Linked DNA regions of Rhodoligotrophos appendicifer. The protein of the gene in region 1 interacts with the protein of each later gene in a pairwise test. Links are inferred from orthologs where the notes say so. Each region holds a gene or a part of one and is shown in the gene's direction. Other genes may lie near its edges. The genes, in order: secD and pheT.

Evidence for each region.
Region 2: the proteins of secD (region 1) and pheT interact in binary tests that used the Escherichia coli proteins (3 or more experiments, as listed by UniProt). The link is inferred for Rhodoligotrophos appendicifer from one-to-one orthologs.

The regions. Positions count from the first base shown.
Region 1 is NZ_VHKL01000007.1:36,775-52,266, reverse strand. What follows is about bases 6,910-9,853. They hold secD (protein translocase subunit SecD), read left to right. Parts: upstream 6,910-7,549; coding sequence 7,550-9,157; downstream 9,158-9,853. Other genes in these bases: secF (protein translocase subunit SecF), read left to right, coding at 9,179-9,853; yajC (preprotein translocase subunit YajC), read left to right, coding at 7,161-7,502; FKM97_RS16005 (ATP-binding protein), read right to left, coding at 6,910-6,968. In the rest of the region: FKM97_RS16025 (acyl-CoA dehydrogenase family protein), read right to left, coding at 1-272; FKM97_RS16020 (winged helix-turn-helix transcriptional regulator), read left to right, coding at 318-1,088; FKM97_RS16015 (SDR family oxidoreductase), read right to left, coding at 1,119-1,895; FKM97_RS16010 (autotransporter domain-containing protein), read right to left, coding at 1,977-5,879; more of FKM97_RS16005, read right to left, coding at 6,108-6,909; more of secF, read left to right, coding at 9,854-10,147; FKM97_RS15985 (Mth938-like domain-containing protein), read left to right, coding at 10,173-10,577; FKM97_RS15980 (phytoene/squalene synthase family protein), read left to right, coding at 10,574-11,428; lipoyl(octanoyl) transferase LipB, read right to left, coding at 11,514-12,218; mgtE (magnesium transporter), read left to right, coding at 12,506-13,882; gyrA (DNA gyrase subunit A), read left to right, coding at 14,064-15,492. UniProt on the Escherichia coli protein: Part of the Sec protein translocase complex. Interacts with the SecYEG preprotein conducting channel. SecDF uses the proton motive force (PMF) to complete protein translocation after the ATP-dependent function of SecA.
Region 2 is NZ_VHKL01000001.1:223,694-239,342, reverse strand. Bases 2,488-5,588 are described here. They hold pheT (phenylalanine--tRNA ligase subunit beta), read left to right. Parts: upstream 2,488-2,887; coding sequence 2,888-5,290; downstream 5,291-5,588. Other genes in these bases: FKM97_RS01060 (C40 family peptidase), read right to left, coding at 5,375-5,588; pheS (phenylalanine--tRNA ligase subunit alpha), read left to right, coding at 2,488-2,891. Also shown: FKM97_RS01085 (DMT family transporter), read right to left, coding at 1-798; rpmI (50S ribosomal protein L35), read left to right, coding at 1,120-1,320; rplT (50S ribosomal protein L20), read left to right, coding at 1,348-1,701; more of pheS, read left to right, coding at 1,818-2,487; more of FKM97_RS01060, read right to left, coding at 5,589-6,223; FKM97_RS01055 (MarR family winged helix-turn-helix transcriptional regulator), read right to left, coding at 6,220-6,570; FKM97_RS01050 (leucyl aminopeptidase family protein), read right to left, coding at 6,642-8,036; FKM97_RS01045 (A24 family peptidase), read right to left, coding at 8,093-8,605; FKM97_RS01040 (Flp family type IVb pilin), read right to left, coding at 8,728-8,901; FKM97_RS01035 (heavy metal translocating P-type ATPase), read right to left, coding at 9,166-11,505; FKM97_RS01030 (EamA family transporter), read left to right, coding at 11,602-12,504; FKM97_RS01025 (HdeD family acid-resistance protein), read left to right, coding at 12,574-13,110; FKM97_RS01020 (malonyl-CoA decarboxylase), read left to right, coding at 13,232-14,587; FKM97_RS01015 (NAD(P)-dependent oxidoreductase), read right to left, coding at 14,592-15,479; FKM97_RS01010 (DMT family transporter), read right to left, coding at 15,476-15,649.

The DNA.
Region 1 (15,492 bases):
AGAGCCGTTGAGCCACAGGATCGTGCGATGTCTGAGATGACCTTGCACAAAGTGTCATAGTCCGCGCCTCCACCTGCCACACTGCGAGGAACTGCCAAGCCGAGGAGGCCAGCCCTTTTCAGCTCACTGAAGTTTTGGAGGACGACCCTGCCATTATCGTCATGCTCCTCCGCACGCTCGGCAAAGACATGGCACAGCTCCTTTAGAACCCTGCGGCTAACTTCTTCGCGATAGGCTTTCGGCGCCGCCGATAAGTCCATGACATCCGACATGAGAATCTCCAGAACGACCAGACGGAGAGTCTGAGGTCCTCAGGAGTGGATTTCAAGCATGTGGTGCAGAAATTGTACTATACAACTTTATGGGGCACTGAAATAACGCTGCACATGAAAACCTATGGTCAATTCTGCCCCGTCGCTAAAACCGCCGAGATTTTTGCCGAGCGGTGGACGCCCCTGATTTTGCGAGAGCTTTGTTTTGGTCCTCGACGCTTCAACCAGCTGCGTAGCGGTTTGCCACTGATATCGCGGACCTTGTTGTCCCGGCGACTTTGTGAACTGGAGCGTTCCAGTGTCATTGAGAGCACGCCAAGGCCTTGCGGCTCCGGAAATATTTATCGTCTGACGGAGGCCGGCCAGAAATTTCGGCCGATAATCGAGTTGATGGGGGCATGGGGGCAGCAATGGAACCCAACGGAAATCGGTCCTGATGACTTGGATCCTGGTTTCCTGATGTGGAGCATGCGGCGTCAGATATCAGCGGATCTTTTGCCGGATCGAAAGTTTGTCATTCAGTTTGAGTTCGTTGGTGTCCCCCGGCATCACCTCTCGCAGCGCTATTGGTGGTTGGTGTTGCACCGATCGGAGAGCGACGTCTGTCAGAAGAATCCCGGTCACGTCATCGATATCGTCATCCATGCGGAATTATCTGCTTTCACGAAGCTTTGGCTGGGAAAGATTGGCCTTGAGCAGGCCCGCGCCGTCAATTCCGTAAGGCTTTGTGGCAATGAAGAAGCCCAAGCTGTGACAAAACGAGCTCTGGGCTTGTCCGAGCAACCAGAAAGGAAGGCCTTCACTTTCGGTGCCTGATGCCTTCTGTCAGGCAGGTCAATAAAGCTCTTAAAAGGCTGCATTAACGGCACCGCCGTCGATGAGGAGACTTTGGCCGGTGATGTAGCCTGCATGGATACTGCAGAGAAAGGCACACAGCTCGCCAAATTCATCGGTCGTGCCGAAACGTCCTGCCGGAATCGCTTTTGCGCGCTCGGCACGCAATTCTTCTTCGCTGCGATCGGCCACGGCGAAGCGCTTGAACGTCACTGCGAGGCGATCTGTATCAAAGGCGCCTGGCTGTATGGCATTGATGGTCACATTTCGATGGGCGACGGAGCGTGCGACACCTGCCAGAAAGGCTGTTAGTCCTGCTCGGGCTCCGCTGGACAGATCAAGCCCCGTTATCGGTGCCTTCACGGATGACGAGGTGATGTTGACGATGCGTCCAAATTCCCTTCGCATCATGGGATCGACGACCTTCTGGATGATTTCGATCGGCGTCACCATATTCTGGATGACGCCCTGAATGATCTCATCCCTATGCAGATCACGAAAATCACGCAGTGGCGGTCCACCGTTATTAGTCACGAGGATGTCGGGCTCGGGGCAGGCATCAAGAAGAGCCACCTGGCCCTCCTGGGTGCTAATGTCCGCGACCACTGGGATGACGGAGACCCCCGTTTGCTCTCGGATCTCCGTAGCGGTGCGAGCGAGCGTCGCTTCATCCCGTCCATTGATGACCACATCGACGCCGGCGCGGGCAAGGGCCGTGGCGCACCCGCGTCCCAGTCCGCGACTGGAGGCGCAGATGATCGCGCGTCTCCCGCTGATGCCGAGGTTCATGTCGCTCTCCTGTGAACATTCGTGCTCTCATAACCAGAAGCAGCATGTCAGTCACCCCAGTGCAGCGGCGCAGGATTTGAACTACCAGTATATTTTTCCGGCGACGGCGAAGGCGTGGCTGGTTTCGTATTTTGCGAGGCCGAAGCCATATCCGATTTGCAGGGAGCCGATGCCGTCGATATGGGCAAACTCGACGCTGGCGGCCATGTTGAGGGCATTGGGCCCGACATCCACCGGCAGCACCACGAAGGGGACTTGCGGCCCGCCGATGAAGGCGGAAGTGACCTTGTCCGTTCGATTGCCCAGATAGCGTTCATAGGCAGCCGAGAAGGTGGGGATCAGCGACCAGGTTTCGTTGACCGGCATGGGCAGAGTGGCGAGCCGCGCCCCCACCCGGGCCTCACCCGTCAACCGCTCGGCGCCCTCAACCTCCAGACCGGCATCGTCCGCCCCCTCTTCGGCAAAGTCGGGCCGCCTCATATACTGAACACCGCCCTCTGCGAAGGGCGTGAACAGGAAGGCATAGATCGACTTGTCATAGGCGACGCCCGCATGGCCTCCTGCCGCAACCATCCGGTACTCGCTCTTTGCGGCCACTTGAACGGGACCGACGCCGAAGGAGCGGCGTGAACTCACCCGCGGGGCCGCGATCGCGGCCCGCCCGTGGAAGCGCAGGATCGGCACGGGTGACCATTGTCCATAGATGCCGCCGACCGGACCCGACAGGCTGGATTTTTGCGTGATGTCCTCAAGGCCGAGATCGGCCCACATCATGCCGGCATAGGCACCGACCATGCCCTGGCCCAGATAAGTGCCCGGAATGTCGATGTCGCCGCCAAACAGCTGGGTATGCTCGGTGGCGCTGCCGCGACTGGCATTGCCGTCATAGCCCAGATCGACCGTGCGGAACTGATAGTCTGTCCAGAACTGCATCCCCAGCTCCGGCACATAGGCGATATCGGCCGCCGGTGCCGGCCCCTCGACCCCCAGCGCCGCAAGCCCGCTGTCGCCCGTCCGGCGCGAGAAGCGGTTGGTGATCATCCGATTCCCGCCAGCCATCATCCGGCCCACCGATGCCGAAGCATCGCCATAGACCTCCGGCGCGAGGTTCCACAACACCGAATGCGCCTCGTTGATGTCCATGGAGGACAACTCCTCCAGCATGTCGTTCAAAACACCCGGCGCAACGTCGCCAATCAGAAAATCAATCGCCTCGCCAACTCGACGCTGATTGCCCCCAAACATGGACGCGTTGAAGTTCGGGGCGAAAATCATACGGATTTCATTCGTCCCGTATTCGAGCTCAGGTGATAGAAAGACCAGATCCGTGCGCAATTCGTCGAACTGCCCGGTGATGCCTCCCGCCGATGTGAGGATCGTATAGGTTTGCCCGCGACTGAAACTGGCCTCGTCATCGGCAACATAGACAGTGCCACCCTCGATTGTGGTCGCTCCGCCGACATTCAAGCTGCTGATCGTTCCATCGACCGCCATATCGAGTAGCAACATCGAACCTACCCTGAAGGTGGCGTCATTGGTGATGTTGAGAACCCCGGAGACCTCTGGACCCTCTCCATTGGCGATGATTTCGTCGGGATCAATATTACCCGGTGCAATGATGCCGCTGATCATCAGATCGCCGACTGTACCCGTCCCATACATGTTGCCACCCGAAGAGACCGAGACGATGCCGTCGGCCAGCGATCCGGTGAGGTTCATGCTGCCGCCTGCCACGGTGAAGGTCCCAGACATCGTGCCCACGCCGGAAAAAGTCACATTGCCGGTGCCCTGTTTGACCACATCACCGTTTCCGGCCAGGGTCCCGGCGATCTCATAAGTCGTGGTATCCGTCAGAGTCAGTGTGCCTCCCTCCAAATTGACGATTGACCCGGTGTTGGACTCCAGTCGGGCAACGGTTTGATTGAAGCCGCCAAGATCGAAGGTCGCGCCATCATCCAGAATGACGGGACGATTGTTGAAGATATTCGCCGCCCCGGCGGCGATTGTGCCGCCCTCAAGAATGAACTCGCCTGTATTTCCGAAGGGATTGGAGATGGTTAGGGTGCCCGCACCGGCTTTGATGACATCGCCAGTGCCCGAGATCGTGCCATCGAAACTCGTGTCGATCGCTTGATCAATGGTGAGATCACCCGAGCCGAGCAAAATACGACTGCCTGTCGCGCCCGTCAGGGATGTCAGGACCTGGTCGAAGTTGTTGAGATCCAGAAGCCCGGTTGCGGCGATATCCATGCTTCCTTCCGCGAGGGCGCCGTCTGCTCCCGCTCGCAAAGTGCCGGCATTGATGGTTGTGCCGCCAGTGTAGCTGTTGGCAGCGTTGTTGAGCACTACGATCCCACTGCCATTCTTGATGAGTCCTTCGGAACCGCTGACGATGCCGTTCACGGTGAGAACCGTGCTTCCATTAGCTGCGAAGGCCCCGCCGCCGGTGCCCAAACTGACGTCTCGCTCGAGTGCCAAATTGCCAGTGGCAAGAAGCGTCGCCTCGTTGCTGATGGTCAGTTCGCCATCAGAGTGTCCAAGATTGGAATTCGTTGCGATTGAAACGGTGCCGCCCTGGATGTCGACACCGCCGACGAAACTGTTGGTGCCCTGGAGGATCAGGGTGCCGTCACCCGTTTTGGTGATGCCCGTATCAAGACCGTCGCGGGCAGCGTCGGGGTCGGAAGGGTCTTCGCCAGAGTTGTAGGCGTCGCTATCGATATTATTTGCAATCGTAACAATCTCGCCGGTGTCCGGATTGAAGCTCAAGCCTGTGGTGCCATGAAGGAAGATGGCGCTGCCGAGGGCAAGCGCTCCTGTTTGCGCGCTGACGGTCCCTCCAGTCATTGAGACATTGCCTTTGAACTCTATGGTTCCACCGTCTTCGACGAAGATGGAGCCGCCAAAGGCGGCCCCTACGCCCGCGGTGGCGCCATTTCCGTCAGTGCCCCCAAATCCGCCCGAAGTTGTCTCCCCGGTTCTCGTGGCACCGCCGCCGGCCCCGTATCCGCCATCTCCACCGAAGCCCATAGTTCCCCCGGCCCGTGTCGCCCCGGCACCGCCGCCACCAAAGCCGCCATTGCCGCCCATCTGCTGGTCCGCTATTCCTGTCGTTCCCGAACCGCCGCCACCGCCGCCGCCGCCGTAACCGCCATCGCCCCCTCGTCCGTTGTTGTTGTCTGAACTAGGGACCGCACCGCCACCTCCCCCCGACCAATCGCCGCCGTTGCCCGATGCCGCGCTCGTGGTTCCGCCGGTTCCGCCATTGGGTCCGCCGCCCACGCCTGCCACAGTGCCGTTGCCGACAGTGGCGTCAGCGCCTCGGCCATAACCCCCGCCGCCCGTGCCGACTGTCCAGCCGGTGAGGCCAGGTCCAGTACCTCCATTCAGCCCGCCGCCTCCCGCGCCGGTGGGGTAGCTGGCATTTGATGTACCCCGCGTCCCGCCGACAGCGGCATTGCTGGCGAAAGTGACGTCCTCCACGATGACATTGCCACCCTTGCCAACAAGGATAGCGCCGCCCGCACCGAGGCCCCCGCCGCCTCCGCCGTTTGAGCCTCCATTGAGCCCACTTCCCCCCTGTGCTCTGGCGTTCTGTAAAGTGACATTGGAAATTGTGACATCAATGGTGGCAGGAGCATCGGTGCCGTCGGCCCGCACAAGAAAGATATTGTAGGCGTTGTTACCGTGGATCCTCAGCCCCGCGGATCCGGAGCCATCAATGGTGACCGAGTCGGTAATTACGGGAAGGGTTCCCCCAAGACCGATCGTCACATTGGATCCGATGTTGAACTCGATTGTGTCTTCCCCGGCATTCGCATTCGCTTGGGAGATCGCCCATCCAAGCGAGTTGACAACTGCGGGATTCCCTGACGCAGACGTTACTGTGTAGGTTGCGGCCATCGCGGGTCCGGCCATGAGACCAAGCGCGAACAGGGCGCATCCACTATACAAGAAGGATTGTCGGTGTCTGGCGCTCGTCATTCTGAAACCCCCGCCTATGTTAATCAGGTGCATTCAACCATAGATGCATCCAGTGGTTGTAGACCTGTGGCGGGCGCACAGACAAAGGTTTCTCAGCTCATTTTAACAGTTCTGTAACCCTGTGGTGTATCGAGCACGTCATACGGAAGAGCACAGGTTTCCTCAAAATATTTAGTAATTTCAATGTTTACAGCGACTGTATAGCCGCGGATAACTGTTAACCTTTAATTAACCGTCCATTCTTCCGGCTAAATCCTGAATGAATTGCCAAGCGACTCTCCCCGACCGGGAGCCACGAGTTGTTGACCATTCTATTGCTTCCCTTTTAAGCAACTCAGGATTGATGCAGAGCTTTAGATGAAGAGCATAAGCCTCTACCATCTCCAGAAATTCAGCCTGTGAGCAGCTATGAAATCCAAGCCATAGACCGAATCGGTCTGATAAGGAGACCTTTTCCTGCACTGCTTCGGAGGGGTTGATGGCCGTAGAGCGCTCGTTCTCCATCATGTCGCGGGGCAGCAGATGACGCCGGTTTGAGGTGGCGTAAAACAGCATGTTCTCGGGGCGCCCCTCAATTCCACCCTCCAAGGCTGCTTTGAGCGACTTGTAAGATGTGTCATCGCCGTCGAATGAAAGGTCATCGCAGAACACGATAAAGCGGTAGCAGGAGTTGCTGCGGATAACGGTCATCAGCGCTGGCAAGGTTTCGATGTCTTCACGATGAATCTCGACCAGCTTCAACACCCCGCCGACCTCCAAGTTCACGGCGGCATGCGTAGCCTTGACGAGCGAGCTTTTACCCATGCCGCGGGCACCCCACAGCAGGGCGTTATTGGCGGGTCGCCCCCGGGCGAAGCGGCTGGTATTGTCGAGCAGCGTGTCGCGCATGCGATCGATGCCGCGCAACAAATTCATCTCTACCCGGTTCACGCGATCGACGGGCTGGAGCCCCGCCGAGGCATGCCAAATGAAAGCCTCTGAGGCGCCGAGATCACTTTGCAGCTGCGCCGGAGGCGATAGGCGCTCCAGCGCTGAGGCGATCCGCTCCAATCGTGTCAGAAGCAGATCGTCATTCTCGTTGATCTTCATGACCTCAGCTCCTCGCGGGGGTGTTGATTTTGGTCGGTGCTTAGCGTGTGGGACGGCCGAGAGGCAAGCACGCCGTGCCGCAACACTAAGGCTTGTATTGCAAACGCCCAATCCGCCGCTATATTCGCGGCGAAATCGGCGGACGTGGTTCCAGGCGAAACGTCATGCTGCGCCCAATCTGAAGGAAGAGACATGTTCATCACGCCGGCCTATGCGCAAGGCATTGCAGCCCCCTCCAGTGACTTTCTGGTGTCGATGCTTCCGCTGGTTGCGATCTTCGTGATCTTCTATTTCCTGCTGATCCGGCCACAGCAGCGGCGAGCTAAGCAGCACCAGGAGATGGTGACCAACATTCGTCGCGGCGACACCATCGTGACCACTGGGGGACTGATCGGCAAGGTATCCAAGGTGATCGACGAGCGCGAGATTCAGGTTGAAATCGCCGAGAATGTTCGCGTCCGCGTGGTCAAAAGCATGGTCGGTGAGGTTCGCGTAAAGGGTGAACCCGCCAAGGACGAGAGTCCCTCGACATAATGCTTGGACGATTGCTGGATACGTCGCTTTGCTGGGAAGGCCATTGAATGTATTTCGCCAGGTGGAAGATTATCGCCATCTTTGCCGTCATCCTGCTCGGCGTGATCACTGCTCTGCCGAATCTACTTCCCGCCGACGTAAGGGAAAGGATGCCGGCATGGCTGCCGAGCAAGACCATGAATCTCGGTCTCGATCTCCAAGGTGGCTCCCAGGTGCTTCTGGAGGTCGATCGCGCTGATCTCGTCAGTCAGTTGACCAACCAATTGATGGGAGATATTCGGCAGGTTCTGAGGGATGAGCGCATCGGTTATACTGGTCTGGGCCGCTCAGGAACGCAGGTTTCACTCCGAATCCGCAACTCCGCCGATGTTGAAAAGGCAATTACGAACATCCAGGAATTGGCGCAGCCTGTAAGCACTGGTCTTTTCGCCGATGGCACAGCCGTGAATTCAGCGGACGTCACTCGAGATGGCGATCGCATTATCGTCAATTTTACCGATGCTGGATTAACAGCTCGGATCAATCGAGCCGTTCAGCAATCCATTGAAATCGTTCGCCGGCGCGTTGACGCCCTGGGGACGACGGAGCCGTCGATTTCTCGTCAAGGCGCGGATCGAATTGAAGTCCAGGTTCCTGGCTTGCAGGACCCCTCTAGGCTGAAGGAGCTTCTTGCCACCACCGCCAAGCTCCAGTTCCGGCTCTTGTGCGAGGAGCAACCACAATCCGCCACGCCGTCCAGCGCTCCGGTTGGTTGCGATCTCCTTTATTCAACTGACGAGCCGAAGGTCCCCTATTTCGTTCAGACATCAAGTCGCTCGACGGTTGAAGGGGAGGATCTTACGGACTCTCAGCCAGGGTTTGATCAGCAGGGTGGTGAGCCGATTGTTTCCTTTCGGTTCAACCAGCGCGGTGCTCAACGCTTTGGCGAGCTGACGCAGCGCAATGTTGGACGCCCATTCGCCATTGTGCTCGACAATGAGGTGATCAGCGCCCCCCGCATAAATGAGGCGATCCTCGGCGGCACCGGCCAGATCAGCGGAAATTTCACGGTTGAGGAGGCCAACGACCTAGCCATCGTTCTTCGCTCCGGAGCTCTTCCTGCGAAACTTCAGATTGTTCAGGAAAGCAGCGTCGGGCCAAGCCTGGGTGCCGATTCCGTTCGCGCCGGTATGATTGCCTCAATCGTAGCCGTGGTCGCAGTTGTGATCTTCATGGTCATTGGCTATGGGCTCTTCGGGGTATTTGCCAATATCGCATTGATTGCGAATTTAATCCTGTTGTTCGGCATCCTGTCTCTACTGCAGGCAACACTGACGTTGCCGGGAATAGCCGGCATTGTTTTGACAATCGGTATGGCTGTCGATGCGAATGTTCTGATCTATGAGCGGATTAGAGAGGAGCAGCGCCTGGGCCGGACCCCGGTTGCGGCCCTCAATGCAGGGTTTGACCGAGCCCTTGCAACCATCATGGATTCCAATGTGACCAGCCTCATCGCTGCGCTTGTTTTATTCGGCATGGGTTCTGGTCCAATAAGGGGATTTGCAATCACGCTGGCGCTGGGCATCGTAACCTCAATGTTTACGGCCTTCACGTTGACCCGCCTGATAATTTCGTGGTGGTTCTCGCGCGCCCGCCCCAAGGCAATTCCGCTTTAAAAAAGTCGAGGCAAACGCCCTATGCGGCCCATCCGTTTCATTCCTGACGACACGAAGTTTCAGTTCATGCGGTTTGCACGGATAGGCTATGCCCTTTCCGGCTTCTGCATGATTGCATCCCTTGTCCTGTTTTTCACCGTGGGTCTCAATTATGGGATTGATTTCAAGGGCGGTACTCTTCTCGAGATCCAAACAAAAGGTCCGGCTGACCTTGGCAACTTACGACGCACGCTGAGCGGCCTGGAGCTTGGTGAAGTGGAAGTTCAGGGCTTGGGGACACCGAACCAAGTCATGATCCGCATCGGCCAGCAGGAAACAGAACAAGCGACGCAGGAGTCGATTTCCAAAGTTCGCGGCGCGCTTGGCGCTGATGTGACATACAACCGAACCGAAATCGTCGGACCAAAGGTCTCATCCGAACTAGCCCAGGTCGGAACAATCTCTGTCCTGGTAGCCGTCGTCGCAATTCTGATTTATGTCTGGTTTCGCTTCGAATGGCAGTTTGCAATTGGTGCCGTTGCCGCTCTTATCCACGACGTTGTGCTGACCATAGGTCTATTCTGTGTCTTAGGACTTCAGTTTAATCTTTCAATTATCGCTGCGATACTGACTATCGTAGGATATTCTCTGAACGATACTGTTGTTGTATTTGATAGAATTCGGGAAAATCTAAGAAAATACAAATCGATGCGGCTGATCGATCTGATCGACTCCTCCCTCAATAGCACTTTGTCGCGCACTGTTTTGACTGCGGCTACGACTTTCATCGCCATGATGTCGCTTTTTTTGTTTGGCGGCGAAGTTATTCGAGGGTTCACGTTCGCGATGCTCTGGGGCGTTATCGTGGGCACCTATTCATCCATTTACGTCGCCACACCTATTCTTCTTTTGGTGGGAGTGAAGCGAGACTGGAGTTCGGTGACCGACAAGGCAAAGGTGGCGGTTAATAACGGGAACGCGTCGAAAGCTAAATCAGCAACGATGCCTTGAGGAGGGCGACAGTGTCGCCGGTCATATGAAGGACGATCGGCAGGTGGTCACGCCGCATTTTCCTGGACGGGCGCCTGTTGATGCTTACGGCAAAGGGGGCTTTCGCTTTGCGGGGATGTCCCATCGGGGGTCTATCTTGCTGCTCCCCAGCGGAATTTATGGCTGGTCCGTATCGGCTCTGACAGATTTGTCTCCTGATAGTTTCGCGCCGGTCTTTGCTGAAGCAAGCGAGATTGAATTTCTTTTGCTCGGATGTGGGTTGGAGCTTGTTCGGCCTGACGGCAAAATTCGCCAAGCCTTCCACGATAATGGCATCCGCCTCGAGCCAATGGGGACCGGTGCTGCAGCCCGTACCTACAATGTGCTTCTGGGGGAGGGGAGGTCAGTCGCTGCAGCATTGATTGCGGTCGACGATCCGCGGTCCACATGAGCTCCGGAGAGGAAGCGGCAAGGTATTGCTTCGACTTGGTGAGGGAAGTGGACAAGGATAGGTTCCTCGCGGCCCTATTTGCCGACGATGAGAAGCGGCCGTCACTCCTTGCCCTGTACGCATTTGACATTGAATTGCGCAGAATTCGAGACCTTGTGTCCGAGCCAATGCTGGGTGAGATCCGTCTGCAATGGTGGGCTGACGCGCTCGACCGCAGCTTTAACGGGGCAACGGGTGATCACCCGGTTCTTGAGGCTTTAGCTCCCGCATTAAGCAGTGGCGCAATCGGACGCACCGGCCCGGCCAATCTCATCGAGGCACGACGCTTTGACCTTTATGATGATCCAATGCCGAGCCAGAATGATCTCGAAGGCTATCTGGGCGACACATCCTCGGCTCTCATGCAGATGGCTGCACTGACCTTGATTGGAAAAGATGCCGATTCATGCGCAGAAGTGAGCGGATTGGCGGGAGTGGCCTTCGGTCTGACCAGTTTGCTTCGCGCGATGCCGTTGCTGCGATCCAGAGGGCAGTGTTTTCTTCCCCAGGACCTGCTTGCAAGTCACGGGATGACGGTGGCGCACGTTTTGTCAGGACGTTGGGATGGGCCAATGCAAGCGGCTGTCTCCGATCTTGTGTCTCTGGCGAGGCGGCGGCTGGATGAAGCGCGGTCGCACGTGCGGAAGGTGCCTGAAGCGGCTCTTCCGGCCTTTCTACCGGCAGCGTTGGTGCCAGAATACCTGCGCCAGCTTACGCGAGGGTCTCGCAATCCGTTGAAGATCACGAGCGACATCGGACCTGTCCGCCGGCAATGGCAATTATGGCGATCAGCTCGGCGAAAAACGTTTTGATCACTCTCCCGACCCTGTCCCTCTGGCTTGCCTCTCGCTTCACAGATTGTGGAATCTAATTAAAATATAATACGGTCTACACGCTTTATGAGCGCTTGGTGGGCCCGAAACGTTTTTCGAACTCGGCGCGCAAAACCTCGTCGACGTCATCCATTCCGGCGCTGATGCCAAGATCAGCAAGGCTGGTTACCCCATGCTGATGGACGCCGCAGGGAACGATACCGGAGAAATGCTCGAGTTCAGGGTTGATGTTGAGTGCGATCCCGTGGAAGCTCACCCAGCGCCGAACACGTATTCCGATCGCAGCAATTTTTTCTTCGATTTCGCGCTCTCGATCCCGTCTGGTGACCCAAACACCTATGCGTTCAGACCTTGTCACAGCGGTTACACCGAACCGAAACAAGGAGTCGATGAGCCAGTTTTCAAGCTCATGCACGTAGAGCCGCAGATCTTGACCGCGTTTTGACAGATCGAGCATGACGTAGGCGACGCGCTGACCAGGGCCGTGATAGGTGAACTGACCGCCGCGACCTGTCCGGTGGACCGGAAAACGTGCCGGAGTGAGCAAGTCCCGATCGTCCGCACTGGTGCCGGCCGTATAAAGGGGAGGGTGCTCCAAGAGCCAGACTTGCTCTGCGGCTCCGCCGGCAGAAATCTCGGCGACTCGGGCCTCCATTTGGTCGACCGCTGCAGCATACTCCACCAGGCCCTTGGCCACCGACCATTCAACTGACGGGGCAGAGCGAAATAGGCGTGTAGCGGCTTCCTTAGCTATGTTCTTGTCGAGCATGCCAACTTCTTAAACCGGCGATTTTCAAAGAGCTATCGGAAAGGCTTGCTTTGCCGCATCCGGGTTGTTACATGAGCGCCACCCCGACAGGGGCTACCTCGCGGTCGTGGCGGAATTGGTAGACGCACTAGCTTGAGGGGCTAGCGGGTTAACCCCCGTGGGAGTTCGAGTCTCCCCGACCGCACCATTCACCTCTCATGATCATTACGGCCCATTGCGCTGCAGCAATGGTTGCGAGATGGTGCGTCCCCTCGGAGATGCAACCACTTGCTGCAGGGAGGTCGAGAATGGAAATTGTTGAGCGTCCTCTCACTCGAAATGAAGATGGCGATTTCGATGCCAGCTTCGTGCAATCCATTCTCTCTACGTTAGATACCGACGACAGGGAGGGTGTGCGAGAGCTGGTCAAAGATCTGCATGCAGCAGATCTCGCCGATCTCATCGAATTGCTGCGTCCCGATCAGCGGGCTCAACTCGTCACTCTTCTTGGAAGAAAGTTCGATCCTGAGGTTCTGACCGAACTCGATGCCCCGGTGCGCGATGCCCTTTTCGAGCTCTTGACGCCCCGGGCCGTGTCGGTGGCTTTAGGCCGCCTCGATACGGACGACGCCGTCTACCTCTTGGAGGACATGGACGAGGAGGAGCAGGAGCAGTTCCTCAGATCCGTACCTCGCAAGGAGCGGGCCGCGCTGAAGCGGGCCCTCGATTATCCGGAGGACTCAGCAGGTCGGCTCATGCAGACCGCTTTCGTCGCGGCTCCCGGCTTCTGGACTGTGGGTCAGGTGATCGAGTACATGCGCGGTGATGAAGACGTACCGGAGCAGTTTTATGAAGTCTTCGTTGTCGATCCTCTCATGCATCTTATTGGGACCGTCGATGTTTCGCGCATCCTGAGAAGCGGAAACGAGATCCCTCTCGAGCAGATCATGGCGACGGAGCAAACGACTTTCACAGTTACGGACGAGCGAGAGGACGTAGCTTACAAATTCGAACGGTACAATCTCGTGTCCGCCCCAGTTGTTGATACGGACGGGCGCGTCGTCGGTATGCTCACGGTGGATGATATCGTAGACGTCATCCAGGAGGAGGCCGAGGAGGATATTCTGCGCCTCGGCGGTGTAGGCGACGAGGTGATTACGGACCCAGTATGGCGCACCACGCGCAGCCGCTTCACTTGGCTCTTGATAAATCTTTTTACGGCAATTCTTGCGTCCACAGTGATCGGGGCTTTCGATGCGACCATCAGCGAAATGGTAGCTCTGGCCGTATTGATGCCGATCGTGGCGTCGATGGGGGGTAACGCTGGCACCCAGACTATGACGATCGCAGTGCGGGCTCTGGCCACGCGCAGCCTTGGTAAGCTCAATGCTGTGCGAGTAGTGGGTCGCGAATGCGCGGTAGGACTGATCAATGGTGTTCTGTTCGCTCTGATCCTCGGCGCCGTTGTCTATGCTTGGTTTGGCAGTGACAGCCTCGGCTTAGTCCTGGGCGCGGCGATGGTTATCAATATGCTGGCTGCAGCTCTAGCGGGCATTCTCATCCCGCTGACACTCGATTATTTCGACGTAGATCCTGCCGTTTCTTCTACAGTGTTCGTAACCACGGTGACCGATGTGGTGGGCTTCTTTGCGTTCCTCGGGCTGGCAAGCTTATGGCTGATGTGAATCAGGAGTAGCGCTTGAATTTGGCGGAGAAAAAGGAAAGAAAACCGCCGAAAACGGCTAATTTTATCGCGCGTTTCGTTGCATCGGTCTGCAGCCATTGCTACATATGGCATTAGCCGAATCGTGGCCGTGTAACGGCCATGACGCTCCCCCCTCCCTCAATATGCAGAGGCATTGAAGATTGGCCGATAACGATCGAGGACCATCTGGTTCGGAGCCCGTTCCTTCGGATGTGACCCCCATCTCCATCGTCGAGGAAATGAAGCGTTCCTACCTCGATTATGCGATGAGCGTAATCGTGAGTCGGGCGCTGCCTGATGTCAGGGATGGCTTGAAGCCGGTCCATCGCCGCATCCTGTTTTCGATGCACGAGAATGGTTACGACTGGAATAAGGGATACCGAAAGTCCGCTCGTATCGTGGGCGATGTCATTGGTAAGTACCATCCTCACGGTGACCAAGCGATCTACTTCGCTCTGGTTCGAATGGCTCAAGATTTTTCGATGCTGCTGCCGCTGATCGACGGCCAGGGAAACTTCGGCTCTGTGGACGGAGATATGCCAGCCGCGATGCGTTACACAGAGGTCCGGCTGGCGAAACCTGCACACCTGTTGCTGGATGATCTCGACAAAGAGACGGTTGCATTTCAATCTAACTACGACGATACGGAGCATGAGCCCTCTGTACTTCCGGCGAAATTTCCTAACTTGCTCGTCAATGGAGCGGGTGGCATCGCCGTCGGGATGGCGACGAACATTCCCCCGCATAATTTGGGCGAACTTGTTGATGCCTGTGTAGCTTTGCTGGCCAATCCCGGGATCTCGATTGAAGAGATCAATGAAATCGTGCCCGGTCCGGACTTTCCCACCGCAGGTCTCATTCTCGGCCGGTCTGGAATTAGGTCGGCGTACCAGACGGGCAGGGGCTCCATAATCATGCGGGCCCTTGTGGAGGTGGAAACGGTTCGTAAGGAGCGCGAGGCCCTGGTCGTGACGGAAATTCCGTACCAGGTGAACAAGGCCTCCATGATCGAGAAGATCGCCGATCTTGTTCGCGAGAAGCGAATTGAAGGCATCGCGGATATCCGCGACGAATCCTCGCGAGAAGGCATGCGCGTGGTCATCGAACTGCGCCGTGAGGCGGTCGCGGATGTGGTTCTTAACCAGCTCTACCGTTTCTCTCCTCTGCAGACGAGCTTCGGCTGCAACATGGTGGCTCTCTCGGGGGGGCGCCCCGAACTTCTCAACCTCAAGGATATGCTCCAGTTCTTTGTCAGCTTTCGTGAGGAAGTTGTCACAAAGCGGACGAAGTTCCTTCTGAACAAAGCGCGGGACAGAGCCCATGTTTTGGTCGGTCTGGCGATAGCGGTCGCCAATATCGATGAGGTGATCCGAGTAATCCGAACAAGTCCTGATCCTGCAACCGCTCGTGCCGAGTTGATGAGCCGTGACTGGCCTGCGAAGGACATGGTGGCGCTCGTCATGCTGATTGCCGATCCTCGTCACATCGTGACGGATGGCGGCACAATACGCCTCTCTGAGGAGCAGGCGAGGGCCATCCTCGACTTGCGACTGCAAAGGCTGACGGCGCTCGGACGAGACGAGATCGGTG
Region 2 (15,649 bases), on another replicon or contig:
GCTGAACAGGATCGCGTAGAAGGGCACCAGATTGTTGTGCATAGAGGCGACCGTCACGCCAAGCAGGCGGCAGGCGGTCACCCAGAATGCCAGGGATATTCCCATGGTGCCAATTCCCAGCCAGACGATGAGCCCGATTTGCATCCCGCCCAACTCATAGGGCAATTGCAGGATGCCTGTCGCCGCGATCACGGCCGCCACGATGGCAGTCATGACGGTGGCGACCGCGATGGTCGTTGCGGCGCGGGCTAGGTCGCTCATATCCGGAAGCCGGATGATGGAGGTCCTGGTGAACAGGATGAAGAAAACTGTGGAGAGCAGCACGAGGATTTCGCCGAGGCCTATGGCGGCGCCCTGAGCCCCCAGGTCGTTCCCGGCTCCGAGCGTGGTCACTGCGCCGCCGATGCAGGCGAGAAGAATGCCCGTCACGATTTGCGCGTTCGGGTGCTCCGCCCCGGTGAAGAGCCCGATGACCGCCGAGACGGCGGGCATCGCAGCGATGATGATGCCAACGGAGACCGGACTGGCCAGAGACTGCCCGACGACCAGCAGAATCGTGGAAATCGCGAGATATGCGCCGGCGATCGTGATCCCCCAGATCGAGGGGCGCGTATAGTCGGGCTGGCGCTCCCGCAAGGCTAGCATCGCAAACAGGAAGAGCGTGCCGCAAAACATGCGAGCCGGGACAACCAACAGCGGATGCCACGTCTTCAGAACCTCCGCAGTCGCGGGCAGGCTCGTGGTCCAAACCAGCATTCCTGTGACACCGGCGAGGTTGCCGAGGAGGCGGGGCGACATGATGAACTGTCCTGAGCGAGTTGGCTTCGCAGGATGTTCCGGGGAGGAGCTGAGGCGAAGCTATTGTTCTTGGCCGGCCATCTGGCGCTGATGAATGGATTCCGGCAAGGGGAAACTGCGTCATCGGATGTGCGTGGAGACAGTTGCGCGGAGGAGCGTCTCATTCTATAACGCCTTCGCATCGAGCCGTCCGGCCTTGTTAAGGGCATGCCGTGGCGGCTCCGAAAGCTTCAGATGAAGCGACGCCTTCTCGATTTCCTCCGGATCTGTCCGAAGGGAAAAGATCAAGGCGTCCATATCCTGTGTTTGAAAGGAAGCAAAATGCCCAAGATGAAAACCAAGTCGGCCGTGAAGAAGCGCTTCAGCTTCACCGGCACCGGCAAGGTTCGCGCCAATCAGGCCGGCAAGCGCCATGGCATGATCAAGCGGACCAACCGGCAGATCCGCGACCAGCGCGGGACCACGATCCTCCAGGAATGCGATGCGGGCATCGTTCGGCAGTTCATGCCGTACGGGCGCTGAGCAGAGCAGGAATAGAGGAGACATACCATGGCACGTGTGAAACGCGGCGTTACCGCCCACGCCCGTCACCGCAAGGTGATCAAGCAAGCCGCCGGCTATTATGGCCGCCGGAAGAATATCTACCGGGTCGCCAAGCAGGCGGTCGACAAGGCCAATCAATACGCCTATCGCGATCGTCGCGTCCGCAAGCGCAACTTCCGCGCTCTCTGGATCCAGCGCATCAATGCAGCGGTGCGCGAGCTGGGCTTCACTTATGGCCGATTTATCAACGGGCTCGACAAGGCCGGTGTGGAGGTGGACCGCAAGGTTCTCGCCGATCTCGCCGTGCGTGAGCCTGCGGCATTCAAGGCCCTGGTCGAGACGGCAAAAGCCGCGCTCTGACGCTCTCGCACGACGGTTCATCCGGCTGATTGCCGAGCCCATGCCGAGGCATTGCTTCGCGCCTGCGCTCGGCATTTCGCGTTTGACCGCTGATTCTCATTGATTGGACCATTTTGATGGAAGAGATCGCTACGCTGGAGCGGGAGATCCTGGCCGCCATAGGGGGGGCGGCTGACGAGCAGGCGCTCGAAGCCGCCCGCATCGCAGTGCTGGGCAAGAAGGGGTCGGTCGCCGAACTCATGAAGGGTCTCGGCGCCATGAGTCCCGAGGAGCGCAAGACGCAGGGGCCCCTGCTGAACGGTTTGAAGGATCGCGTCACCGAGGCGCTGCTCCGTCGCCGCGACGCGCTCAAGGAGACGGCGCTAGATGCGCGCCTTGCCGCCGAAACCGTGGATGTCACCTTGCCAGTGCGGCCGGAAATGCGCGGCACCATCCATCCCGTGCGGCATGTCTATGACGAGGTCATCCAGATCTTCGGCGATCTCGGCTTCGCCGTCGCTGAAGGTCCCCATATCGAGGATGATTTCTACAATTTCACCGCGCTCAACATCCCGCCGGAGCATCCAGCGCGGCAAGAGCACGACACCTTCTATCTGCGCGAGCGTGCCGACGGCACCCGCAAGGTCTTGCGCACGCACACTTCTCCCGTGCAGATCCGCACCATGATGGCGCAGCAGCCGCCGATCCGGATCATCGCGCCTGGACGGACCTTCCGCTCGGACAGCGACCAGACCCACACCCCCATGTTCCACCAGATCGAGGGATTGGTCATCGACGAAACCACCCATCTCGGTCATCTCAAATGGGTTCTGGAGGAATTCTGCAAGGCCTTCTTCGAGGTGGACAAGGTCAAGATGCGGTTCCGCGCCTCGCATTTCCCGTTCACCGAGCCGTCCATGGAAGTCGATATCGGCTATGCCCGTGACGGTGCACAGATCCGCATCGGAGAAGGCGATAGCTGGCTCGAGATCCTCGGCTCCGGCATGGTCCATCCCAAGGTGCTGTCCGCCTCGGGCGTTGACCCCGACCGCTATCAAGGCTTCGCCTTTGGCATGGGGCTCGACCGCATCGCCATGCTGAAATATGGCATTCCGGATCTGCGGGCGTTCTTCGAAGCCGATCTCCGCTGGCTGCGCCATTACGGCTTCAGCGCCCTCGACCTGCCGACATTGGCGGGAGGACTGTCATGAAGTTCACCCTGAGCTGGCTCAAGGACTATCTCGATACCGACGCCTCCCTGGAGGAGATCCTCGACGGTCTCGTCGGGTGCGGTTTCGAGGTCGAGGGTGTCACCGACATGCGCGATGTCTTGGCACCGTTCAAAGTCGCCTATGTGCGCGAGGCGGTTCAGCATCCCAATGCCGAGCGGCTGCGGGTCTGCACGGTTGAGACGGAGGAGGGCATCCTGCAGGTTGTCTGCGGTGCACCGAATGCGCGGACCGGCCTCCGCGGCATCTTCGCACCCGTCGGATCGCATGTGCCGGGGACCGGCCTCGACCTGGTGAAGGCCGAGATCCGTGGGGTCACGTCGAACGGAATGCTGTGCTCCGAGCGCGAGCTGCTGATCTCGGAAGACCATGACGGCATCATCGACCTGGCGGAGGACTTCGCCGTAGGAACGCCCGCCGCGGTGGCGTTAGGCTTAGACGATCCCGTGCTGGATGTTGCCGTCACACCCAACAGGCCAGATGCCCTCGGGATTTACGGCATCGCGCGTGATCTTGCCGCCAAGGGGCTCGGGACGCTGAAGCCGCTTGCGGCTGCTCCTGTACCCGGCGGCTTCACCTCGCCGATCAGCGTCTCGATCAGTTTTCCCGAGGGATGCCCGATGTTCGTCGGCCGCATGATCCGCGGCGTGAAGAACGGGGCCTCACCTCTGTGGCTGCAGCGGCGCCTGCGGGCCATCGGATTGCGGCCGATTTCGGCCCTGGTCGACGTCACCAATTATGTCACTCATGCCTATGGCCGTCCGCTGCATGTCTTCGACGCGGACAAGGTGACCGGCAACATCTCGGCGCGCGATGCTCGAGCTGGCGAGACGTTCCTGGCTCTCGACGGCAAAACCTACACGCTGGAGCCGGGCATGACGGTCATCGCCGACGATGCCGGCCCGGAAGCCATTGGCGGCATCATCGGCGGGGAACATTCCGGCTGCAGCGACGAGACGGTGAACGTCTTCCTGGAATCCGCCTATTTCGATGCGATCCGGACGGCCGCCACGGGGCGGAAGCTGGGCGTTCAGACGGATGCCCGCTATCGCTTCGAGCGCGGGGCGGATCCCCGGTTCGTACAAAACGGTGCCGAGATCGGCACGGCCATGATCCTCGATCTCTGCGGCGGTGAAGCGTCGGAGCTGGTCATTGCCGGGCAGGTTCCCGCCCATGAGCGTAGCTTCATGCTGCGCAAGGACCGGGTAAAGACCCTGGGCGGTCTCGAGGTTGCGCCCGAACGGCAGAAGGCGATCCTCACGGCGCTCGGCTTCGACGTCACCGACACGCCAGCAGGTTTTTCCTGTGCCGTTCCGTCGTGGCGGCCGGATGTCCACGGTGAAGCGGATCTGGTGGAGGAAATCTGCCGTATCGTCGGCCTCGACAACGTCCCGTCCGTTGCCATGGAGCGGCCAGATGCCGTGGCGAGGCCGGTTCTGACACCCCTGCAGAGGCGCGCCTCCATGGCCGAGCATGTGCTCGCCGCCCGAGGCCTCAACGAAGCGGTGACCTGGTCGTTCGTATCGAAGCGGCAGGCGGAGCTGTTCGGCGGTGGACAGCCGGCGCTTGAGCTCGCCAATCCGATCTCGTCGGAGCTCTCGGACATGCGACCGTCACTCCTGCCGACCCTGATCGCCGCGGTCGGGCGCAATATCGCCCGTGGTTTCAGCGATGTCGGCCTGTTCGAGGTCGGTCAGGCCTATGCCGGAGACGAGCCGGAGGACGAGACGCTGCGTGCGACCGGCGTGCGCAGGGGCCGCATGGGGCCTCGGCACTGGTCGGCACAGCCTCGGGCGGTCGATCTCTTCGACGCCAAGGCCGATGCTCTGGCCCTTCTCGATGCCATCGGCGCGTCGCTCGAGTCGATCCAGGTCGTCGCGGGCGCACCTGCCTGGTTCCATCCCGGGCGCTCCGGCACATTGCAACTGGGTCCAAAGAATCAGCTGGGCTGGTTCGGCGAGGTACACCCCCGCGTGCTCGACGCGCTCGACGTCAAGGGGCCGCTGGTTGCCTTCGAGCTGGTGCTCAACGCCGTTCCGGAGAAGCGCTCGAAGGGGACTGCAAGACCGGCGCTTGCCCAGTCCGATCTGATGGCGTTGACCCGCGACTTCGCCTTTGTTCTCGACAGCAAGGTTCCTGCCGACAAGCTCGTTCGGGCCGTCAAGGGGGTCGATAAGCAATTGATTACCGGCGTCGCCGTCTTCGACCTCTTTGAAGGAGAGGCTGCGGAGAAGGCATTGGGTACGGGCAAGAAGTCGATCGCTGTCGAGGTCACCCTGCAGCCCAAAGCCAAGACCCTCACCGAGGAGGAAATCGAAGCGGTGGCCGCCAAGATCATCGCGGCGGTCGAGAAGGCGACGGGTGGACAGCTGCGAGGTTAGGGGGTCTTCGGGCTCGATCCTGTCTTCCCTTAGTTGAGGATTCCGGCGAGGCACGCCTCGGCCGGGGTCCCTGCAACCGACCGCCTAAACCCGCCGAATGCTTCTGATCTCGGTGCCTCCTTCGCGGATGCGTTCAACGGCTTCGAACAGCGGCTCCATGACGACCTGCATGTAATGCGCGGTGGCATGGAGCAAGATGTCGGCATCGACCATCATGCCCACATGGCCAGGCCAGAAGACGAGATCGCCCCGGTGAAGCTCATCGAAACCGTGCGTATCGATGGACTGGCCGAGGCTCGCCTCCTGCATGTCGCTGTCGCGGGGGCAGCGCAAGCCGGCCGTCTGCATCGCGAGTTGAACGAGACCCGAGCAGTCGATCCCGGTCCATTGCTTTCCGCCCCAGACATAGGGGACGCGCAGGAGACCCTCTGCGATCTCCACAAAATCCGCGCGAGTCTCGCCCATCGGCAGAAGGTGCCCCGAGAACACGAAGTGTCCGTTGCTCAGGGCAGAGAACTTCCCCGCCTGGCCCGTAACTGCGAGCTTCGCTCCCATGCCGATGGGGCGGGCGGGTTGCGTCTTGATGTCCGGCGCTGGATAGAGGGTCGTGAACGGCACGGCCACCTTATGGGTGGGCAGTGCGTCTGCCTCGCTCAAGGCATCGATGGACATATAGCCGACATAACCGTCATCCTCGAGCTGGCACCACGCCCAACCCTCATGCTGGTCCAGGACGTGGACCGTTTCCCCCAGCAAGGCTTCGGTGGCGAAGGACGCATCAAAGCGCGGACGATTCCGCATCGGTGCCGAAGGTGCAGAAACCTGCATCTTCCTGGCGTCGACGAAGCGGTCGGCCTCGACCTGTCCCTCCAGCCATTTGGCGGCGAGGTCGCTTCGGTAAGGGTGGAGTCTGGGATCCAGCTGCAAGCTCATGGCGTCAAACCTCCAGCATGCTTGGCAATGACATCGGCCAACCGCTCCAGATAAAGCGACCCCTTGACCGTACGCTGAATGAGGACGTTCCGGCGATCGCTTTCGTCACGTCGACGACTGATCAACTCCAGTTTCCCCATGCTGTCCAGAGCCCTGGTGATCACCGGCTTCGATACCGAGAGTTTCGCAGCAAGGCCGCGGACCGTGTGGGGCGGAGGCTCCAGATAGACCGTCAGCAGTATCGTGACCTGACGTACCGACAGGTCCGGCTGGTCATCGAGGACCTGCTCGAGATTGACCGCCTGCCAGAGCCTCAGTGCCTGGATCGTGCTCAGGGAAGACTTCACCAGCAGACCCGCTCCCCCGACCGTTACGGTACCGTATCATTTTACGGCGCTTCGCTGCGGCGGCGCAAGCCTTACCGCCCGTAGCGGTTCTTCAAGACCGCAAAGAGGGCGCGGATGGCCTGAGCCTCGCCGCCAACAGGGCGCCCAGGCTTTGGCTTCTGCGTCCAGCCGAAGATGTCGAAATGGATGTAGGAATGCTGCGGGTCGACGAACTTCTTGAGGAACAGAGCAGCGGTGATGGCGCCGGCGAAGCCGCCGTCGGAGACATTGTTCATGTCGGCGACCTTGCTGTCGAGCCAGCTTGCATACGGTCTCCAAAGTGGAAGGCGCCAGACGGGGTCGTTCTCCGCCGTTGCATGATCGGAAAGCTCCTGGCTCAACGCTTCGTCACTTGTGAAGAAAGCGGGGAGGTCGGGGCCCAGCGCCACGCGGGCGGCCCCCGTCAGGGTCGACATGTCGATGATCAGTTCCGGCTCTTCCTCATCGGCCAGGCTGAGGGCATCGGCGAGCACGAGGCGGCCCTCGGCGTCGGTGTTGCCGATCTCGACCGTCAGCCCCTTGCGGCTCTGGAGGATGTCGCCAGGACGAAAGGCGGATCCGGAGACGCTGTTCTCGACGGCGGGAATCAGAACCCGGAGCCGCAGTTGGAGCTTCGCATCCATGATCATCGATGCGAGCGCGAGCACGTTCGCAGCCCCGCCCATGTCCTTCTTCATCATCAGCATGTTCGAGGCCGGCTTAAGGTCCAGGCCGCCGGTGTCGAAGCAGACGCCCTTACCGACCAGGGTCACCTTCGGGCCACTGGCCGGTCCCCAGGTGAAATCGATCAAGCGCGGCAGCCGCTCACTGGCCCGGCCTACGGCATGAACCATCGGGAAATCATGCTCGAGTTCCGATTGGTCCGTGATCACGGATATGACAGCGCCGTGGCTTTCGCTGAGCGTGCGCGCGGCCGCTTCAAGTTCCGAAGGGCCCATATCATTGGAGGGGGTATTGATCAGGTCACGGGCAAGGGCGACTGCGCGCGCCTGGCTCAAGATCTCTTCACGATCCACTCCTTCCGGCGTGACCAGAGCGGCTCGCGAAGGCGTCAGTTTCTTGTAGGCGTCAAACCGGTAAGCCTCGAGGAGCCAGCCAAGAGCGGCCAAGCGGGCCGAAGTCATAGTGCCGGCGAACCGGTAGACGCCTTCCGGCAGGAGCGAGGATAGTTTGCCGCCCGCAAATGCGTCGTCGTTGTTCTTTGCGGCGCCCAGACCGTAGAGGACGACGCCAATCTGGCCTTGATCGTTCGGGATGAGAACGAGCTTGCCCGCGCCTCCGTCGAACCCTTGGGCCGCAGCCCAGGCGGCCTGCAAGGGCGAGAGCTCGTTGACGGTCTCGGCTGCTGTTTCCTTGGTCACCGTCCAGATGGGAATTGCAGAGCCGGACATGTCGGCGCCCAAGAGCAACTTATCAAAATCAGTCATCCGTTCCTCTCAAGCAGGAGGCGTTCCGCCGTGTATCAAACCGGGGATCTCGTCGGCTAGCCAGCCAAATGAACCCACACCGTGTTGGGATAAACCACAAGCGCGCCCATGGCGATAGCGATGCCATAAGGGATCGCGCCGGGGCCCAAGGCGATGCGCTGGATCCAAGCCTGGCTCATCAGGCTTGCCGGCAACGGGAAGCGCCGGCAGGACAGGATCATCATCGCCAGAATGCCGCCGAACAATGCTGTCGCAAGGATGAACGACGCAGCGTTCGTCCAGCCGATCCACAGCGACACGGCGGCGATCAGCTTGGCATCGCCGCCTCCGAGAAATCCGCCACTGAACAATCCAAAGCAGACGGCAAGGGCAAGGACGCCCGTCATAAGATGAGCGCCCACCATTTGCCAAGTCATGCCCATCAAGAGGCCAAGAACGACAAAGCCGATGATCAGCGCTGATGAGATCCAGTTCGGGATTCGCATCGTGAGAAGGTCGCTCAGGGCGGCAATGATCACCAGCAATGGGAAAACCAGGAGCGCCGGGTTCTCGATCATCTTATCGCTCATCACCCTCGATCACGGATCGGTCGTCTCAAACGGAGGACGGCTGCGAATTCTGCGTCGCAGCCGTCCTGCCTCCCTGCGTAGATCGTGTGGGATGAGCCCTGAACTTCATCCCGATCCCCAAGTCACTCGGTCTTGCCAGCCAGCTCCTGACGGATTTCCGCGAATGACGTCACAAGGGTCGATCCCATGCTGAAGACCACCGCGATGATTGCCAGCGAGATGCCGGCTGCAATCAATCCGTATTCGATAGGAGTGGATCCGGAGTCATCCCTCAAGAACTTTACGAACTTCGACATCTAGACTCTCCGAACGTTTGACAACACCAGTTCGACGGCGCCGTTGCGGCTTTCTTCATCTGAACTGAAGACGAACGTACAGCAGGTAATTTAATGCAGTCCTAAAGGGTGATCGGCAATACGGCAGTCGAGATCCGAGTTGCCGATACAGTTAACAACTGGTGTTCAGAACAATATATTCTTGATTACTTAACTAAGCTGTCGAAGATCAAGTCGCTCCCTCGTGGCGATCTCCCCACAGTCAATCCAGCTGTCATGAGAGGCTCAAAGACTGACGCGGCGCAGCCGTAAAGCATTGCCGATCACAGAGACCGAGGAGAGGCTCATGGCCGCTGCCGCAACCATGGGCGACAGGAGCAATCCAATCATCGGATAGAGCACGCCTGCCGCAACGGGTACGCCAAGCACGTTATAGATGGCAGCGAAGAACAGATTTTCCTTGATGTTGCGCATGACCGCTCTTGAGAGCTTGCGCGCGCGGACGATGCCGTTGAGGTCGCCTTTCACCAAGGTTACGCCAGCGCTCTCCAGCGCGATGTCGGACCCCGTCCCCATGGCAATGCCGACATCTGCAGCGCTGAGGGCCGGTGCATCGTTCACGCCGTCTCCCGCCATGGCTACCTTGAACCCCTGGGACTGCAGCTCCTTCACCAGCGATACCTTCCCCTCGGGAGTCACGCCGGCCCGCACCTCGTCCAGCCCGAGCTTTGCGGCCACGGCTGCTGCGGTTACCGCATTGTCCCCCGTTGCCATGACGATGCGGAGGCCCTCCGACTGCAAGGCCCGAATGGCCGCTGGTGCAGTCTCCTTTATGGCATCAGCAACGGCCACGAGACCCAAGAGGCGGCTATCATCCGCCAACAGCATCACGGTCTTGCCCTCCGCTCGAAGGGAGTCCAGTCGGTCAGACAATTCAGAGATGGCCACCTTCTGGTCGGCCATGAACACATCATTCCCCAGGAAGATGTTGCGGCCCCCGGTGACCCCCTTGACCCCCTTGCCGGTGACGGAATCGAAGCTCGTCACCGTAACGGGCGTCACATTCCGCTCTTTGGCACCCCCGACAATCGCTTCCGCAAGCGGATGCTCGCTACCGATTTCGAGGCCGGCAGCGAAGCCGAGAAGGTCGGCCTCGGAGATCCCCTCGGCCGGTATGACATCGGTCAGGCGAGGGCGCCCCTCAGTCAATGTGCCGGTCTTGTCGACAACAAGGACATTCGTCTCTGCCAGCCGCTCGAGTGCTTCGGCACTCTTCACGAGAACGCCCATCTGTGCGCCCCGGCCGGTGCCGACCATAATGGCCATAGGCGTCGCCAGTCCCAGGGCGCAGGGACAGGCGATGATCAGCACAGACACCGCTATCACCAGCGCATAAGCCAATCGCGGCTCAGGGCCCCAACTCGCCCAGGCCACGAAAGCCACCAGCGCCACTGTCATCACCGCCGGTACGAACCAGCCGGCGAATTGATCGGCCAGTCGCTGGATGGGGGCCCGAGAGCGTTGCGCGTCGGCGACCAGTGCGACGATGCGGGACAGCACCGTATCGGCGCCCACCTTGCGCGCTTCCATGATGAAGGAGCCGGAACGGTTCAGGGTGCCCCCCGTCACCGCGTCGCCTGGTTGTTTCTCGGCGGGGACGGGTTCGCCGGTCAGCATGGATTCGTCAATGGCTGAGGCTCCCTCCAGGATCGTTCCATCGACGGGGACCTTCTCACCAGGACGGATCCGGAGCCTATCGCCCGGGTGCAACTCTGCCAGGGGCACGTCCTCATCCGTCCCATCAGGTCGAACACGGCGCGCCGTTGGAGGCGCCAGGTCCAGAAGTGCACGGATCGCGCCGGAGGTCCGCTCCCGCGCCTTGAGCTCCAAGATCTGCCCCAGCAGAACCAGAATGGTGATGACGGCCGCTGCCTCGAAATAGACGTCGACATCGCCGTGATGCCCGCGAAATCCCGAGGGGAAGATCTCCGGTGCGAGGGTGGCGACCACGCTGTAGAGATAGGCGGCGCCCACTCCGATCCCGATGAGCGTCCACATGTTCAGGTTCATGCTGCGGAGTGAGGCCCAGCAGCGCCGGAAAAAGGTCGAGCCTCCCCACAAGACGACGGGCGTGGCGAGAAGGAGCTGCGCCAGATTGTAGGACCGAGGGCCCAGCCATTCCCGAAACGGCAGTCCCAGATGGCTGCCCATCTCCATGACGAAGAGAAGCACTGCGAAGGGAAGGCCGAGCCAGAATTTGCGCGTAAAGTCGATCAGTTCGGGGTTAGGACCCGCCGTGTCGGGAATGCCTTTGGGTTCGAGAGCCATGCCGCAAATCGGGCAATCGCCCGGGCCAACCTGCTCAATTTCGGGATGCATGGGGCAGGTGTAGACCGTCCCAGGCGGTGCAGGCTCCGGCTCAACCCGATCTCCCAGGTATTTGTCGGGATCGGTCATGAATTTGGTGCGGCAGCCGGCGGAGCAGAAATAATAGGGTTGCCCGTCATGCTCATGGACATGGCGGGCAGTCTCGATGGTGACCTTCATCCCGCAGACCGGATCGATGGCAACAGCAGAATTCTGACTGCCGCCGTCGCAGCACGTCCTTCCCTGGCCATGGTCCATGATCACATTCCCTGTTCAGACAATCGCTGCACATGTGGGGCTTGCCACCCCCGCAAGGTCAAGGGGCGGAGACATGTTATTTGAAGACGAGCGCGAATGCCCAATGCACTGTATATGACAGTTCATTACGGTCTCACGAGTAGCCTTCTCGACATGGATACCCTGACATTCGCCGCGATCCTGGCTGCTGCCTTCATGCATGCCGCCTGGAACGCCATGATCAAGATCGGGCTCGATCGGTTCATGTCCATGGCGCTGATGGGGACCTGCATGGGGGGAATCGCCCTGGCGCTGACGCCATTCTTCCCTTTGCCCGCGCCTGAGTCCTGGCCGTTCATCATTGCCTCGATCCTCTGTCATATAGGCTACAACCTCACTCTCGTCCGTGCTTACGGGCTGGGGGACCTCGGTCAGATCTATCCGCTCGCAAGAGGAACGGCGCCGCTGTCGGTCGCCTTGTTCGGCGCTTTCGTCTTGGCAGAGGCGCTGCCGCCGCTGGGCTGGATCGGAATTCTCGTCCTGGTTGGTGGCGTCTGGCTCATGTCCTTCAAAGGCGGGCGGGAGAAGGCGCAACTCCACCGCCATGCCGTGGTCTCAGCGCTGTTCGTCTCCGGATTCATCTCCGCCTATACCATCCTCGACGGGATCGGCGGCCGGGCGTCCGGCAGCGCCTCGGGATACACACTCTGGCTGCTCGGGCTCGAGGGTGTCGTCATGGTCGCCATCGCGCTTGCCGTCCGGGGACCAAAAGCCATCATCAAGCTGCGCGGGGTGTGGGTCTCCGGACTGATCGCGGGAGCGCTCTCACTGTCGGCCTATTGGATCGCGATCTGGGCCATGACCCGCGCTCCCATCGCCGCCGTTGCCGCATTGCGGGAAACCAGCATCCTGTTCGCCCTGGCCATCTCCGTGATCGCACTCAAGGAGCCCTTGACGCGCTGGCGCACGGCCGCAGCCATCATGATCGTCGCCGGCGCTGCCGTTCTCCGTCTCGTGTAAGCGACGACTGTATAGTTTGTGCGAATGAGTTATGATCCGCGCATCAGATTCGCTGGAGGGAGATGGACCATGGCCCATACCGATGTTGTTGCTTCAAACCGTGGATGGTTTCTCACTCTCGGCATCGTGTTGCTGGTGGTTGGGGTCTTCTCCGTCCTCTTTCCCTTCATCCTGACGCTGACCGCAGAAATCCTCGTCGGCATCGGCCTCACGGCGGGCGGTCTCGCCCTGTTGTTTCATTCTTTCAGCGAACGGAATTGGAGCGGCTTCTTCTGGGAGCTGTTGATGGGTGTCCTGTATCTCGTCGGCGGGCTCTATTTTCTATTCAATCCCCTGGGCGGGATCATCGCCTTCACTATGGCGCTGGCGGCCATCTTCATCGTCGATGGCGTGTTCCGCATCCTGTTGGGTCTCAAGGCGCGGCCGCATAGCGGGGCGATCTGGCTGATCTTCGGAGGCGTCGTGTCCATCGTCCTAGGGGGCATGATCTGGGCCAATCTGCCGGGATCCGCCATATGGGCGATCGGCATGCTCCTCGGAATCAACCTGGCCTTCGCCGGTGCCAGCTTCATCGCGCTGGGCACCTCCGCCTACGCTCCAAAATAATCTTCGTCTCCCGCTGCGACGACAATCCACGGCGAAAGCCTCCGCCGTTGATGTTTTCATGGTGCTGTCATCGATGGCTCACCACATAGTCGACGATTAAGTCTTTCGCCCAGGCTCGGCCATGAATGTCTCTTTCTTCCGCGAACTGCTCGATACGATCGTCGACAGAGGGCGGGCACTCACCAATCTGACCCTAAGCTCCAACGACTCGAACGCCGAGGCCGTGGATCTGGGCAGGCAATTGCTCTCCCGCCGGGGTGAGTCGACGGGTGCCGTTCTGGCCCAACGGATCCTCAATGCCTATGCGTCGCTTCCGAAGGAAGGACGGCTTGCCTTCTTCACCATGCTGGCAACCGATCTCGCTCCTGATGTCGCCCGCGTGCTGGCGGCGGCTGCTGCTTATTCGGAGGAACAGACGCCACAGCGACTGCAGCAGCTCAGCGCATCAATCGAGCCGCCGCGGCAGGAGTTCTTTCGCCGCCTCAATCTCGCGCCGGGGGGCACCTCCGCTATCGTCGGCATGCGCGCCGATCTGCTGGATCTGCTCAAGGAGCATCCAGAACTCAGGCCGGTCGATGAGGACATCGTTCATCTGTTCGGCTCATGGTTCAATCGAGGCTTCCTGGTCCTGCGGCGGATCGATTGGTCGACGCCCGCGAACATTCTGGAGAAAATCATCCAGTATGAGGCGGTGCACGAGATTCATGGTTGGGACGACCTGAAGCGGAGGCTCGATCCCCAAGACCGCCGCTGCTACGCCTTCTTCCATCCCTCGCTGATCGACGAGCCGCTGATCTTCGTGGAAGTCGCCCTGGTTCACCAGATCGAAGGATCCATCGAGGATCTGATAAGAGCCGAGACCGCCGCCGTTACCGAAACGCCCAATACGGCAGTCTTCTACTCGATCTCGAACTGCCAGAAGGGACTTGCCGGCATTTCTTTCGGAAATTTCCTGATCAAGCAGGTGGTGACCGACCTTTCCCGCGAGATCCCCTCGCTGAAGACATTCGTCACGCTGTCGCCGGTCCCGGGGTTCAAGGCCTGGCTGGACGGCGAGCGGGAGGCCGAGGCATCTCAGGTCATCGGCGCTGCCGAGGCAGAGACGCTGAGCCTGATGGATCAGGAGGGCTGGTACAACGACACCGAAGCGGTGCGCCTGCTGAAGCCTTTGCTGTGCGAGCTGGGCGCGCATTATTTCGTGCGGGAGAAGCGTGCGAACGGACAGCCGCTCGATCCTGTGGCGCGGTTTCATCTTGGCAATGGCGCCCGGCTGGAGCGGATCAACTGGCCGGGGGATCTTTCCCCGCGCGGACTGGCGCAGGCCGCGGGCCTGATGGTCAATTATCTCTATGACCTCAAAGACATCGAGAAAAATCACGAGGCCTATGCGGAGCAGGGAAAGGTGGTCAGTTCCAGTGCCGTCACCAAGCTGGCCAGGACCGAGCGTTCCCGCCGTTCACTCGTACCGGCCAGCTGAGGCTTTATTCTCCGCTCACCAGGCCATTGCGGCGCGCCAACTCCAGATACAGCCCAGAATGGTCCGTATCGGCGCCGCCATTTTCGACCATTTCCGCAAACAGCTCGGTCACCATCTCCGATACCGGCAGGTCAAGGCCGATGCTGCGAGCTAAAGCCATGGCGGTACGGCAATCCTTAAGCTGAATCTTGCCCTTTCCACCGGGCACGAAGTTCCGGTCGATCATCCGGGCCCCATGAATTTTGAGGATCGTCGAGTCCGCAAAGCCTCCCATCAGCGCTTGGCGCACGGCCGTGGGGTCCGCACCTCCGCGCTCGGCGAAAAGAATAGCCTCGGCGACGGTCGCGATCGTATTCGCGACGATGATCTGGTTTGCCAATTTCGCCAGTTCACCGGATCCGACCGGGCCAACCAGCGTGGGGCGACCCAGAACATTGAACATTGGTTCGGTGCGCGTGAAATCCTCTCTCGCGCCTCCGACCATGATCGCCAAGGTGCCATCACGGGCGCCGCCTTCGCCGCCAGAGACCGGCGCATCCAGGTAATGCAGACCCATGGGCGCTAAGCGCTCGGCTTGGAGTTTCGCCGTCTCCACCGGAATCGATGCCATGACGACCACCATCGCGCCGGCAGGCATGGCCGATGCCACGCCTTCTTCGAACAGGATTTCGTCGCAGGTCGGTCCGTCATTCAACATGACGATGACGGCCTCCGCCGCCATGGCCACATCTCGTGGGTGAGACACGCATGAAACCCCGTTGGCTTCCAGGGCAGCGGCTTTCGCTGCCGTGCGGTTCCAGGCGGTGACGGGGTAACCAGCCTCGCTCAGGCGGCGGGCCATATGGCCGCCCATGATGCCGGTGCCGAGAAAGCCGATCCGGGGCAGGCTCATGGCGATCGCATTTCCTTTTGGCGGTTCTTGATCTGCCTCTCACGGTAGAAAAGGTAGAGGCCGCTGCCAATCACGATTAACCCGCCGGCGATCGTCCAACGATCGGGAACATCGTTGAAGATGAAATAGCCGAAGACGACCATGAAGACGATCTGGCTGTAGGAGAAGGG